Regions from separate parts of the Methylobacterium sp. WL8 genome, predicted to be linked through region 2. Evidence: predicted binding sites of a transcription regulator. Region 2 holds the regulator's gene; the other holds the start of a gene.
The links. The regulator HrcA, encoded in region 2, represses chaperone genes, less so after heat shock. The targets are predictions, from matches to a motif close to GTTAGCACTCNCNNNNNGNGAGTGCTAAC.
Positions count from the first base shown of each region.

Region 1: a site for HrcA is predicted at 4,251-4,279, ahead of groES (co-chaperone GroES). Genes of this name have one in related genera too.

Region 1 is NZ_VRVF01000038.1:40,133-47,317, reverse strand. It holds gene FV234_RS14950 (DNA methyltransferase) at 1-1,854, opposite strand, end outside; gene groL (chaperonin GroEL) at 2,159-3,811, opposite strand; gene groES (co-chaperone GroES) at 3,896-4,183, opposite strand; gene FV234_RS14935 (magnesium transporter CorA family protein) at 4,393-5,391, shown strand; gene FV234_RS14930 (DUF559 domain-containing protein) at 5,398-5,793, opposite strand; gene glyS (glycine--tRNA ligase subunit beta) at 6,002-7,185, opposite strand, start outside.
Region 2 is NZ_VRVF01000060.1:7,796-14,980, reverse strand. It holds gene FV234_RS19045 (MFS family transporter) at 1-481, opposite strand, end outside; gene FV234_RS19040 (DUF1236 domain-containing protein) at 751-1,356, shown strand; gene hrcA (heat-inducible transcriptional repressor HrcA) at 1,527-2,621, opposite strand; gene rph (ribonuclease PH) at 2,769-3,482, shown strand; gene rdgB (RdgB/HAM1 family non-canonical purine NTP pyrophosphatase) at 3,479-4,111, shown strand; gene hemW (radical SAM family heme chaperone HemW) at 4,161-5,339, shown strand; gene FV234_RS19015 (DMT family transporter) at 5,386-6,216, shown strand; gene FV234_RS19010 (penicillin-binding protein activator) at 6,232-7,185, opposite strand, start outside.

The DNA.
Region 1 (7,185 bases), on a different contig from region 2:
TTTCAGGATCGGCCCCGCAAGCTGGACGGCCGACCGATCCCACCAGCACATCACGAAGTCCGCGCCGCCGGGGACGTTCGGATAGGCGGCCCAGACGGCTGAGGCATAGCCGTGTCCGTATTCGCCGCGCAGGTCGCTTCCTGCGATGAACGGTGGATTCCCGACGATGAAATCGGCGTCCGGCCAGTCCGGCCGCCGGGCCTTCGGATAGGTCTCGACGCGTCTGCCATTTATCTCGACGATCGTCGGAAGCGGATAGCCGTCCCAGGTCAAGACGGCATCGTAGCCTTCGCCGCGTCCGAAGTTGATGTTCTTGAAGGCGCGCAGGATCGGCTCGGACGGGTGTCCGGTGCGGGTCCGGTAATGCTGCTGAAGGTACCCGATCCACACCACGAGCTCGGCGATCGCGGCGGCGCGCGGGTTCAGTTCCAAACCGAGGAACTGGTGCGGATCGACGGTTTCGCGATCCAGCCCCATGTTCTCGGGCTCGCCCAGGCGCGCCAGCGTCTCCAGCACCTCGCCTTCGAGGGTCTTCATCAGCTCGAGCGCGACGTAGAGGAAGTTGCCGGTGCCGCAGGCCGGATCGAGGACGCGGGTGGCGCAGAGCGTGCGGTGGAACGCACGCACGTGGCCGACCGCCGCCTTCTCGTCCCCGCCCTGGTGGGCGGTCTCCGCTCTCATGAGCGCCGCCTGCCAGTCGGCCCGGAGCGGCTGCATCACGGTCGCCTCGACGAGACGCCGCACGTAGACGCGCGGCGTGTAATGCGCGCCGAGCCGTCGCCGCTCCGCCTTGTCCAGGGCCTGCTCCAGCAGCGTGCCGAAGATCGCGGGATCGACCTCCGTCCAGTCCTTCCGGGCGGCCGCCAGCAGCTCCCCGATCTCCTCGCGCGCCAGCGGGAACGCCGTCGCGTTGGAGAACAGGTTGCCGTTGAAGAGGCGCAGGTGCTGCTGGAACCCCGAGAAGAAGCGATCCTGCTCCCGCGGCGCGTCCATCTTGGCCCAGAGGTCCGAGAGGAGCGGAGCGAAGACGCCCGGGCTTTCGGCGCATTCTGCCAGCAGTTTGGTGAACTTGCCCTTCGGCAGCAGGTCCACGCCCTCGGCGAACATCGTGAAAATGCAGCGCATCAGGAAGTGGGCGACCTCCTCGGGCGCATGGTCCGCCTCGAGCGCCTTGCTCACGGCGGCGAGCCGCGCGGCGATCTCGCGAGTGACCCTGGCCGCATGCCGCGCCGGATCGAGGCTGCCCGGGTCGGTCCAGATCGCCGCGAGCCGGGTGCGCACCGCCGGGTCGCGCAGGTCTTCGAGAAAGATGCGGAAGCCCTGGCGGTCGGGAAACGGCACGTAGGCCCGCCCGGTCCCGGAGAAATCGGCGAACACCTCCAGCGCGTGGCCGACATCGCAGGTGATGAGGAAGGGCGGTGCCACATGCTCGGGATCCAACAGGAAGACGTAGCCTTCGGCTTGGCGCCGGGCGTTCTGCATCATCACGTCCCAGCCCTTCGTGGCGGCCCGGCGCCCGAGCTGTTCCGGTTCGGCGGCAAGCCGGGAGAGCTGGGCGGCGGAGACCTGCCGCGGCGCGTTCTTCGCGCCGGGAAAGCGCGATTGCTTGGCTTCGAGGATGAAGTGCCCGCGCCGGTAGAGGTCGATGCGCCGGGGAGCCGTACCGCCGTCGCCCGCGCGCAGGCGCACGGCGCGCTCGAAGGCGTAGTCGTTGCGGGCGGTGTCGCCGCCGGCCGGCTCCGGTCGGGGTACGCCGAGCACGTCGCAGAGCTCGCTGAGGAACATCTGGTAGTTCGCGCGCTCCGCACCGCCCTCGCGTGCGGTCCAGCGTTCGATGAAGCCCTCGACGTCCAAACCCGTCTCCCCCCGCCGAACGGAAGGAAATCTCATCCAGGTCGAGAAATCAACCTCAAGTCATATGCTAGATTGGCTTTGGAAGATCGCTCTCCCTTGAAAGTACCCGCGGTGTCTGGAAATAAACGATATTTTAGAGCGACTTGCTGAAATTTTAGCATATGCGCATATCGCTCGCGGGCCGATCACCAGCGCCATTCGGGAGAAAAAATAAATCTAGAGTCTCCCAAGCATGGCGGACGCAAACGAAAAGAGGGCCGCCTTGCGGCGACCCTCTTTCCGACCTTGCGATGGTGGCTGGGACTTAGAAGTCCATCCCGCCGCCCATGCCGCCCATGCCGCCGCCGCCGCCCATGGAGGCGCCGCTGTCCTTCTTCGGAGAGTCGGCGATCATGGCCTCGGTGGTGACGAGCAGGCCGGCGACCGAGGCCGCGTCCTGCAGGGCGGTGCGCACGACCTTGGCCGGGTCGATGATGCCGGCCTGGATCATGTCGACGTACTCTTCCGTCTGGGCGTTGAAGCCGTAGGTCTCGGAAGAGGTGTTGTCGGTGATCTTGCCGACGACGATGGAGCCCTCGACGCCCGAGTTCTGGGCGATCTGACGGATCGGGGCCTCGAGCGCCTTCAGCACGATCTTGATGCCGGCCTGGACGTCGGGGTTGTCGCTCGAGAGGGCGGCGACCGCCTTCTTGGCGCGGAGCAGGGCGGTGCCACCGCCGGGGACGATGCCCTCTTCGACAGCCGCGCGGGTGGCGTTGAGCGCGTCGTCGACGCGGTCCTTCTTCTCCTTGACCTCGACCTCGGTCGCGCCGCCGACGCGGATGACCGCGACGCCGCCGGCGAGCTTGGCCAGGCGCTCCTGGAGCTTCTCACGGTCGTAGTCCGAGGTGGTCTCCTCGATCTGCGCCTTGATCTGCCCGACGCGGGCCTCGATGTCGGCCTTCTCGCCCGAACCGTCGATGATCGTGGTGGTCTCCTTCTCGATGCGGATCCGCTTGGCGCGGCCGAGCATCGGCAGGGTGACGTTCTCGAGCTTGATGCCGAGGTCCTCGGCGATCATCTGGCCCTGGGTCAGGATCGCGATGTCCTCGAGCATCGCCTTGCGGCGGTCCCCGAAGCCCGGAGCCTTCACGGCCGCGACCTTGAGGCCGCCGCGCAGCTTGTTCACCACGAGGGTGGCCAGCGCCTCGCCCTCGATGTCCTCGGCGATGATGACCAGCGGCTTGCCGGTCTGCACCACGGCCTCGAGCACCGGCAGCATCGCCTGGAGCGACGACAGCTTCTTCTCGTGGATGAGGATGTAGGGGTCCTCGAGCTCGGCGACCATCTTCTCCGCGTTCGTGATGAAGTACGGGGAGAGGTAGCCGCGGTCGAACTGCATGCCCTCGACGACGTCGAGCTCGGTCTCGGCGGTCTTCGCCTCCTCGACCGTGATCACGCCCTCGTTGCCGACCTTCTGCATGGCGTGGGCGATCATCTCGCCGATTTCCTTGTCGCCGTTCGACGAGATCGTGCCGACCTGGGCGACCTCCTCGGACGAGGCGACCTTCTTGGAGCGCGCGATGATGTCCTTCACCGCGGCGGCCGTGGCGAGGTCGATGCCGCGCTTCAGGTCCATCGGGTTCATGCCGGCGGCGACGTACTTGGCGCCTTCGCGGACGATCGCCTGGGCGAGCACGGTCGCGGTGGTGGTGCCGTCACCGGCGATGTCGTTGGTCTTCGAGGCCACTTCGCGCACCATCTGGGCGCCCATGTTCTCGAACTTGTCGGCGAGCTCGATCTCCTTGGCGACGGTGACGCCGTCCTTGGTGATGCGCGGCGCGCCGAAGCTCTTCTCGATCACGACGTTGCGGCCCTTGGGGCCGAGCGTCACCTTGACGGCATCCGCGAGGATGTCGACGCCACGGAGCATCTTGTCGCGCGCGTCGGAGGAGAAACGAACGTCTTTCGCTGCCATGTGCAGGATTCCTTTTCGTTGGTGGGGAAGCCCCAAGACCGGTTCGGGCCTCGAAGGGCGGTTTAAGTCAGGTGTCCGAAGACCTTAGGCGACGACGCCCATGATGTCGGATTCCTTCATGATCAGGAGGTCCTGACCGTCGATCTTGACCTCGGTGCCCGACCACTTGCCGAACAGGACGCGGTCGCCGGCCTTGACGTCGAGCGCGTTGATGCGGCCGGCCTCGTCGCGGGCGCCCGGGCCGACGGCGACGATCTCGCCTTCCTGCGGCTTCTCCTTGGCGGTGTCGGGGATGATGATGCCGCCCTTGGTCTTCTCTTCGCCTTCGATGCGGCGGACGACGACCCGGTCGTGCAGCGGACGGAACTTCATGAGCTGCCCTCTTGTTTGAATTCGCGAAACGGCGTTGATGCCGCGGTGGTCCGCGTCCAACCCTGCCGTTAGCACTCTCGAAAGATGAGTGCCAAGGCTGCGGGCGAGATAGCCGCGGCCCCTTGGCGAGTCAAGTCTGTCGCACCCTGCGACGGCCGTCGCGCGCCGGGTTTCTCCCCTGATCGCACGCGCCGACGGATGATCCTGCCATGCTGAGCCTGCACGGACCGGAGGGCGCGCTCGCGCCGAGCGAGGCGGGCGCCGCCGCCGTCCCGACGCAGGCCGTGTGGATCGACCTCAACGACCCGACGCCCGAGGAGGCCCGCGCGGTCGAGGAGGCCACCGGCGTCCGGGTGCCCTCGCGCAAGGCGCTGTCGGAGGTCGAGAGTTCGAGCCGCCTGCGCCGGCTGAAGAACGGCCTGTCGCTCTCGACGCCGATGATCACCTTCGAGAGCACCGATTCGGTCCTGAACCCACTCGGCTTCGTGCTGACGAAGGACCACCTCGTGACGGTGCGATTCCATGAGCTGCGCGCCTTCGCCGAGGTGCGCAAGCGGGTCCACGAGGGCGAGGAGGCCAAGACCGGGATCGCGGTCTTCCTGCTGCTGATGGAGGAGCTCGTCGACAGCCTGGCCGACTCCCTGGAGGACATGGGCGCCGAGCTCGACAGGCTCTCCACCCGCATCTTCGACTTCGACGTGCGCGCCCGGCCCGCGAAATCCGACGAGGCGGCGCCCCCGCGCCGGCGGGACTTGGCGCTGCGGCGCATCCTGCGGGGCATCGCCCGCCGCGGGAAGGTGCTCGGCAAGATCCGGGCGAGCCTGCTCGGGCTCGAGCGCATCGTGCCCTTCGTCGCCGGCGCCTGCGAGCAGGTGCTGGCTCAGGAGGAGACCGACGCCCGCTTCGAGACGATCCGCCGGGACATCGAATCCCTCGACGAGTTCGAGACGCGGCTCTCGGAGAACGTCCAGTTCCTCCTCGACGCGGCCCTGGGCCTGATCAACATCGAACAGAACAACGTCTTCCGCGTGCTCACCGTCGTCTCGGTGGTCGGCGTTCCGCCGACGCTAATCGCCTCGATGTACGGGATGAACTTCAAGCACATGCCCGAGCTCGACTGGGCCTACGGCTACCCCTACGCCCTAAGCCTGATCCTCGCCAGCGCGATCATCCCGATCGTGGTGTTCCGGATCAAGGGCTGGTTCTGAGACGCATCAGACGGAGAGCCGCCGCTCGACCGCGGCGAGGATCGTCTCGCGCACGCCGTCGAGGTTTTCGGCGATCTCGGCGTTGGTGTCGCGCAGGATCGCGAAACCGCAGGATTCAAGGGTACGGGTGCGAACCGCATCCCGCTCGCATTCCTGCATCGTGGAATGGGTCGCGCCATCCACTTCCACGATGAGGTTCGCCTCGATGCAGACGAAATCCGCAACATAGCGATCGATGGGGCACTGGCGCCGGAACTTCCACCCGTTCAGTTGGCGCCTTCGGAGCACGGACCAGAGCTTGGCTTCGGCTCGCGTCTGCGTGCGACGCAAACCCCGCGCGTAAGCGATCTGCTCCATAAAGGCCTCACGGCGCGACGGTGGCGGAAATCCCGCGTCTTCCACGACATGGCTCCTTCTCCCAGGGGGAGAAGGTTGGGATGAGGGGCGTAACGCCACCGAACTGCGCGCAAGGTCGACAGCGTCGGCCGATCGACGAGCCCATGTCGCTGCCGGACCGAATCCGGCAGACACGTTGCGACCGGCGCGGTCCTTCCTGACGCCTCACGCCCCTCATCCTGTCCTTCTCCCCCTGGGAGAAGGGACCCGCGCACTATCCCACGATCGCCGAGAAATCCGCGACTTCGCGGGTGGCGGCGCGCAGCGCGTTGAGGAGGGTGAGGCGGTTCTCGCGCAGGCGCGGGTCGTCGGCGTTGACGGTGACGTGCTCGAAGAAGGCGTCCACCGGGGCACGCAGCTGCGAGAGCGCCCGCATCGCGCCGGCAAAATCCTCCTTCGCGACCGCGGCCGAGGCCTCGGTCCGGGCGGTCGCCAGCGCCTCGGCGAGCGCCCGCTCCTCGGGCTGGCCGGAGGCGGCGAGCGCGGCGTCGGGCTCGGCGTCGTAGGCGCGGCCGTCCTTCTTCTCCTCGATCCGGAGGATGTTCGAGGCGCGCTTCACCCCCGCGAGCAGGTTCTTGCCGTCCTCGGTGTCGAGGAAGGCGCCGAGCGCCTCGACGCGGCGGACGACCATCAGCAGGTCGTCCTGGCCGGGAAGCGCGAAGACCGCGTCGATCAAGTCGTGGCGGGCGCCTTTTTCGCGGAGGTAGACTTTGAGGCGATCGGCGAAAAAGGTGAGAAGACTTCCTTTGCCATCGACCAAATCCGCAAAACTCGACCCGGGGATACCCGCATTTTTTACAATATCCGAAGTCGTGCGCTGGCTTGGGATACCCTCGTTATGGCTTCGCTTGAAGTAGCTTGATTCGTCTGGAGTCAATGACCTTGCAAGATATGCGAACGCAAAAGCCTGCGTCAGACTCAATCTTAGCGAACAATCGACCGCGAGTCGCACGACCCCCAAAGCGGCCCGCCGCAACGCATACGGGTCCTTGCTCCCAGTCGGTTTCTCGTCGATCGCCCAGAACCCGACCAGCGTGTCGAGCTTGTCGGCGAGCGCCACCGCCACCGAGACCGGGTCGGTCGGCACCCGGTCGGACGGCCCGACCGGCTTGTAATGCTCCTCGATCGCAGCGCAGACGCTCGGGTGCTCGCCCTGGAGAGCGGCATAGCGAGCCCCCATCAAACCCTGCAGCTCGGGGAACTCGCCGACCATCTCGGTGACGAGGTCGGCCTTGGCGAGGCGCGCGGCGCGCTCCGCCAGCTCGGGATCGGCGCCGACCAGCGGCGCCAGTTCCTTCGCGAGCGCCGCGATGCGCTGCACCCGCTCGCCCTGCGTCCCGAGCTTCTCGTGGAACACGATGGTGTCGAGCCTCTGTAGCCGGTCTTCGAGGCGGATCG
Region 2 (7,185 bases):
AGCCGCGCTGACCCTTGAGCGCGACCTCGCTCATGTAGGTGGCGCTGGTGCCGTACTCGCCGCCGACCGAGAGGCCCTGGAGCATGCGCGCCAGCAGCAGCAGGACGGGGGCGGCGGCGCCGACGGTCTCGTAGGTCGGCAGCAGGCCGATGAACAGCGAGCCGACGCACATCATCATCACGGAGATGACCATCGAGGTGCGGCGCCCGACGCGGTCGGCGATGCGCCCGAACAGCCAGCCGCCGATCGGCCGCATGAAGAATCCCACGGCGAAGATGCCGGCGGTTTGCAGTAGCTGGCTGGTGGAGTCGCCCTTCGGGAAGAACGACGAGGCGAAGTAGATCGCGAAGAAGGCGTAGCAGTAGAAGTCGTACCACTCGACCAAGTTACCCGAAGACGACGCGACGATCGCCTTGATGCGGCGGCGGCGGTCGGCCGCCACGTCTTCGGCGGATGGCGCGATCCCGATCGAGTCGGACATGCTGGCTCCCTGTCTCCGTCCTTGGGACGGCGCATTCTTGATACCGGCGAAGTTACAGGCGGGGAGGGGAGCCGCCTAGGGTGCGAAACCCTTCGGGCGGGACGGCCCACCGCCGCCGTCACACGCGTCTCGCGACGGCGTCTCGCACCCTCGCTCGGGCGGCGCGGCACGACGGAACGCTTTCCGGCACTGTGCCGTTTCGGGCCGGTGACGTCGCCGGTCGGCGAAGGACGCGGCCTTTCATCAAGAATGGGACGGATTCGAACGCCATGAACAAGATCTTTCGCGGAACGGTGACGGCCGCGGTCCTGGTGCTGGGCACGGCGACGGCCTTCGGCCAGGGCGGCCCCGGCGGTGCGATGCGCGAGGACGGTCCGGGCGGCAAGCCCGGCGCGCGCGACGACAAGGCGGGCGCGCGCGGTGACCGCGATGGCGCGCGCGAAGGACGTGGCGACCGCGACGGTCCTGGCGCCCGTGACGGCCGGGGTGATCGTGACGGCCCCGGAGCCCGCGATGGACGTGGCGACCGCGACGGACCGGGCGCTCGCGGCGAGCGTGACGGACGTCCCGATCGCGGCGCCCGCGGTCCGCGTGGCGGCGGCGAGGCCCGAGGCGCCTACGGGCGTCTCGGCGGCGCCGAGCGCACCCGGTTCCGCCAGGACCTGTTCCGCAGCGGCGTGCCGCGGCTGGCGGCCGGCGCCTTCGCGCTCACGGTCGGAACGGCCATCGCTCGCAGCTACGAACTGCACCGGCTCCCGCCGGCGATCGTCGAGCTGGCCCCGGAATACGAGGATTACAGCTACGTCCTCGTGGACGACGACATCGTCATCGTCGATCCGGACACCTACCAGATCGTGGACGTGATCCGCGGCTGAGGCCGAAAGAAGCGCCGCCTGCCCCCTCTCCCATAGGGAGAGGGTTGGGGTGAGGGGTGTGACATCTCCGGAGAGGTCACGCCCCTCATCCTGTCCTTCTCCCACTGGGAGAAGGACCCCGCGATCGATCGAGCACGCCGACGACCGCACGTTACCTGCCTGGCGAAAAGTTACGTCCCGCGGTCCATCATCCGCGAGACCACCCGCGCGGTGTAGTCCACCATCGGGACGATGCGGGCGTAGTTGAGCCGGGTCGGGCCGATGACGCCGACCACGCCGACGATCGTCTGCGAACCGTCGCGGAACGGGGCGGCGATCAGCGAGGAGCCGGAGAGCGAAAACAGCTTGTTCTCCGAGCCGATGAAGATCCGTACCCCGTCGCCGCCCTCGGCGCGGGCGAGCAGGTCGATCACGTCCTTCTGCGTCTCGAGGTCCGAGAACAGCAGCCGCATCCGCTCCAGATCCTCGATCGCGCGCAGGTCGTCGAGCAGGTTGGCCTGGCCGCGCACGATCAGCTGGCGTGCCTCGGTGGGCCCGACCGAGACGGCAAGCCCGGCGTCGACCAGCCGCTCGGTGATGGCGTCGAGCTCGCGCTTCATCGCCTGCCGGCCCGCTTCGATCTCGGCGCGCAGGCCCCCGAGGGTGCGGCCGTGCAACCGGGCATTGAGGTAGTTCGAAGCCTCCTGCAGCGCGCTTGCGGGCAGGCCCGGCGGCAGGTCGAGCAGGCGGTTCTCCACCGAGCCGTCGTCGGAGACGAGCACCACCAGGGCGCGGGCCGGGTCGAGCCGCACGAACTCGATGTGCTTGAGCTGCACGTTGGTCTTGGTCGTCAGCACCACGCCGGCGCCGCGCGAGACGCCCGAGAGCAGGCTCGACGCCTCGGCCAGCACCGACGCGAAGGTGTGGCCGGAGGCGGCGGCGCGCATCTGCGCCTCGATCCGCTCCTGCTCCTCGCGCCCGACGTCGCCGAGCTCCAGCATCGCGTCGACGAAGAAGCGCAGGCCCAGCTCCGTCGGCAGGCGCCCGGCGGAGGTGTGCGGGGCGAAGATCAGCCCGGCCTGCTCCAGGTCGGACATCACGTTGCGGATCGAGGCCGGCGACAGGGCCATCGGCAGGATGCGTGCGAGGTTGCGCGATCCCATCGGCTCGCCGGTGGACAGGTATCCCTCGACGATCTGTCGGAAGATCTCGCGGGCGCGCTCGTTCAGCGCGGCGAGCGCCTGCACCTGCGGAGGTTGGGAAATGGATCTCGAAAACTCGGTCACGCGCGGTTCCTGCCCGGCGATTGTGTCCCGGCGAAGCCCGCGGATCAATCCGTCGGCGATGCGATGACGTTGCGGCGCGTCGGGTTGCCGCCCGAGGCGACGCAGCCTAAGCACCCGGCTCGGAATTTCGAACCGGGAGAACGCCGCATGCGGCCCTCGAAGCGCGCGGCCGACGAGTTGCGCACGGTCACGCTGGAACGGTCGGTCGCCCGCTACGCGGAAGGCTCCTGCCTCGTGACCTTCGGCGAGACCAAGGTGCTGTGCACCGCCTCCCTCGAAGAGCGCGGGCCGCACTGGCTGCGCGGCTCCGGCAAGGGCTGGGTGACGGCCGAGTATTCGATGCTGCCGCGCGCGACGCACGAGCGCACCCGCCGCGAGATCAATTCCGGCAAGCCCTCGGGGCGGACGCAGGAGATCCAGCGGCTGATCGGGCGATCCTTGCGCGCCGTCACCAACCTGCCGGCCATGGGCGAGAAGCAGATCACCGTCGACTGCGACGTGATCCAGGCCGACGGCGGCACCCGCACCGCGGCGATCACCGGCGCCTGGGTCGCGCTGCACGAGTGCTTCGCCTGGATGCGCGCCCGCTCGATGATCTCGGTCGACCCGCTGCGCGACCACGTCGCCGCGGTGTCCTGCGGCATCGTCAAGGGCGCGGCCGTGCTCGACCTCGACTACGCCGAGGATTCGGGCGCCGAGACCGACGCCAACTTCGTCATCACCGGCACCGGCGGCCTCGTCGAGGTGCAGGGCACCGCCGAGGGGAAGCCGTTCTCGGAAGCCGAGCTGCTCGAACTGCTGCGGCTCGCCAAGGGCGGCGTCGCCGACCTCGTCGCCCTCCAGAAGCAGGCGATCGCATGAGCCACCGCATCCTCACGGGCAAGGTCGTCATCGCGACCCACAATGCCGGCAAGCTGGTCGAGATGCGCGAGCTGCTGGCGCCGTTCGGCGTCGAGGCGGTCTCGGCGGGCGAACTCGGGCTCGCCGAGCCGGACGAGACCGGCACGATGTTCTCCGAGAACGCGGCAATCAAGGCGATCGCCGCCGCCGAGGCCACCGGCCTGCCGGCCTTCGCCGACGATTCGGGCCTGTGCGTCGCCGCCCTCGACGGGGCGCCCGGCCTGTTCTCCGCCCGCTGGGCCGGCCCGTCCAAGGATTTCGCCGGCGCGATGGCGCGGATCGCCGCGGAACTCGCCCTGCGCGGGGCGACCGACCGGCGCGCGCACTTCGTCTCGGCGCTGGTGCTGGCCTGGCCCGACGGCCATGTCGAGCTGTTCGAGGGCCGCGTCTTCGGCGACCTCGTCGAGCCCCGCGGCACCGCCGGCTTCGGCTACGACCCGATGTTCCGGCCGGACGGCTCTAACCGAACCTTCGGCGAAATCTCGTCGGAGGAGAAGCACGGGGTCGACTGGCAGACCGGCAACGCCCTCTCTCACCGGGCGCGCGCCTTCGTGGCGCTCGCCGCCGCATGCCTGCGTCGCCCGACCTGAACCCATCGCACGATTGCCAAACGGCGCGCACGCGAGCACATCGCGTGCGATGATCGACCGTTCAGGCCCGGACCACCCGACCCGCGACGCGGGCTTCGGCGTCTACGTGCATTGGCCCTTCTGCGCTTCGAAGTGCCCGTATTGCGACTTCAACAGCCACGTGCGCCACGCGCCGGTGGACGAAGTGCGCTACCTCGCGGCCTTCCGCGCCGAGATCGCGCACGTGGCCGCCCGCACGCCCGGCCGCACCGTGTCGAGCGTCTTCCTCGGCGGCGGCACGCCCTCGCTGATGCAGCCCGGCACCGTCGCCGGCATCCTCGACGCGGTGGGCGAGGCCTGGGGCGTCGCGCCCGACGCCGAGATCACGCTGGAGGCCAACCCGACCAGCGTCGAGGCCGGGCGGTTCCGGGGTTACCGCACGGCTGGGGTCAACCGCGTCTCGCTGGGCGTCCAGGCCTTCGACGACGCCTCCCTCAAGAGCCTCGGGCGGCTGCACAGCGCCGAGGAGGCGTTCGCCGCGATCCGGGTCGCGCAGGGCGCCTTCGACCGCAGCTCGTTCGACCTGATCTACGCCCGCCCGAACCAGACCGCCGAGGCCTGGCGGCGGGAACTCACCCAGGCGATCGGCCGGGCGGCCGAGCACCTCTCGCTCTACCAGCTCACCATCGAGCCGGGGACGCCGTTCTACGGCCTCGCCGCCGCGGGCCGGCTCGTGCCGCCCGACGACGAGGCGGCCCGCACCCTCTACGACGTGACCCAGGAGGTTTGCGACCGGGCCGGGCTTCCGGCCTACGAGATCTCGAACCATGCGCGCCCCGGCGCGCAGTCGCGCCACAACCTGCTCTACTGGCGCTACGGCGAGTATGCCGGCATCGGCCCCGGCGCGCATGGCCGCCTGGTCACGGAGGCGGGCCGCCTCGGCACCGTCACCGAGAAGGCGCCGGAGGCCTGGCTCGCCCGGGTCGAGCGCGACGGCCACGGCATCTCCGAGACCGAGACCATCGCGGGCGCCGACCAGGGCGACGAGTTCCTGATGATGGGCCTGCGCCTGTCGGAGGGCATAGACCCCGCGCGCTACGCGGCGCTGAAGGGCCGGCCGCTCGACGGAGCGCGCATCGACGCCCTCGTCGGAGACGGCCTGGTCGCCCGCCTGCCCGACGGCCGCATCGCCGCGACCGCGCGGGGCGCCCCGGTGCTGAACGCCGTGGTGGCGAGCCTGGCCGCGTGAGTTCGATCGCCCTCGTGCAAGATGATCCACAAGCCATGAGCCCGCGATGACGCCGGCCGTCGTCGCCCTCGTCCTCTTCGCGGCTTTGCTGCATGCGGGCTGGAACACGCTGCTGCGCGGGGGCGCCGACCGCCTCTGGACCATGAGCGTGATGAACCTCGCGGTCGGCGGGCTCGGGCTCGCCGTGGCGCTCGCGGTCGGGTTGCCGGCCGCGGCGAGCTGGCCCTACGCCGTCGCCTCGGGGCTGATCCACATCGCCTACAACGCGCTGCTGATCGTCACCTACCGCACCGGCGACCTCGGCCAGACCTATCCGATCGCCCGCGGCGCCTCGCCGGCCCTGGTCGCCCTCGGCGCGGGCGTCTTCGCCTCCGAGGTGCCCGGCACCGTCGGCGCCGTCGGGATCGCGCTGGTGAGCGGCGGGATCCTGTCGCTGTCGCTGGGTAAGGCCGGGCTGTCGCGGGGCACCGTGCTCGCGGCGCTGGGCACCGCCGCGACGATCGCCGCCTACACGCTGATCGACGGCATCGGCGTGCGGCTGTCGGGCGACTGGGTCGCCTACACGGCGGCGATGTTCACCTTTCACCTCGCCTTTCCGCTCTGGCTCCTGCTGACGCGCGGACCCGCGGCGCTCGGCGGGACGCCGGCCGCGCTAGCCCGCGCCGTCGGGGGCGGCGCCGCCTCGCTGCTAGCCTATGCCGCGGTGATCTGGGCGATGCGGCTCGGGGCGATGGGGCCGGTCTCGGCGCTGCGCGAGACCAGCGTCGTCTTCGCCGCGCTTCTCGGCCGCTTCGTCCTGAAGGAACGCCTCACCGCCGGCCGCATCGCCGCCTGCCTCGTCATCGCGGCAGGCGCGGCGATGATCGGCCATGGCTGAGCGGGGGCGGCGGGTTCAGGTTCCGGGCTTGGCCAGCGCCCGGGGGGCGGGGCTGACGACGCTCGCCGAGTTGTTGCGGATCTCGTAGACGGCGAGCGCGCGGTCGCTGAGCCCGTCCGGGCGGAAGCGGAAGGTGCCGTCGATGCCCGAGAACCCGGCGCTCTTCGTCAGCGTCGCGTCGGCGAAGCGCTGGGTTCCGTATTGCCGCGCGAGCGCCGCCGTGAGCGAGACCGCGTCGTAGGCGAGCGAGGCGACCCGCGGCGGGCTGGTGCCGAACCGCGCCTGGTAGCGCCCGGCGAAGTTGCCGAAGCCGCCGGCGTCCGGCGCGGCGAACCGCCCCCCCTGCAGCGCCGGCAGGGCGAAGAGCCGCGGCTCGTTCCACACCGCCGTGCCGATCGGCCGGATACGCGACGGCGCGAAGCCCGCCTTGGTGAGCGCGGCCGCCACCGCCGGCAGCCCCTCGGCGGTCTCGGGCAGGAACAGGGTGTCGGCCTGCGCGCCGGCCCCGGTGATCAGGCCGCCGAGGCGGGCGATCGCCGGCTCCGACGCGCCGGGGACGTAGCGCTCGATGCCGACGAGGCGGGCGCCCTTGCGCGCCACCGCCTCGCGGAACTGCGCCTCGACGGCGTTGCCGTAGGCGTTCTCGGGGATCAGCGCGGCGAAGGACCGGCGCCCGCCCGACACCGATTCCTCGACGATCCGGTCGACCTCCGCCTGGGGCAGGAAGCTCAGGAGGTAGGTGCCGGGGGCGGCCACGCTCGCATCGGTCGAGAACGCGATCACCGGCTTGCCCGCGGCCCGCGCCGGCACGGAGGCGGCCGAGACGTTGGCGGCGAAGAGCGGGCCGAGCACCAGCTCGGCGCCCTCGGCGATGGCGCCGCTCGCCGCCTCGCGGGCGCCGTCCGGCGCGCCGCGGTCGTCGCGCACCAGGATCTGGAGGTCGGGCTGCTGGTACTCCTCCATCGCCAG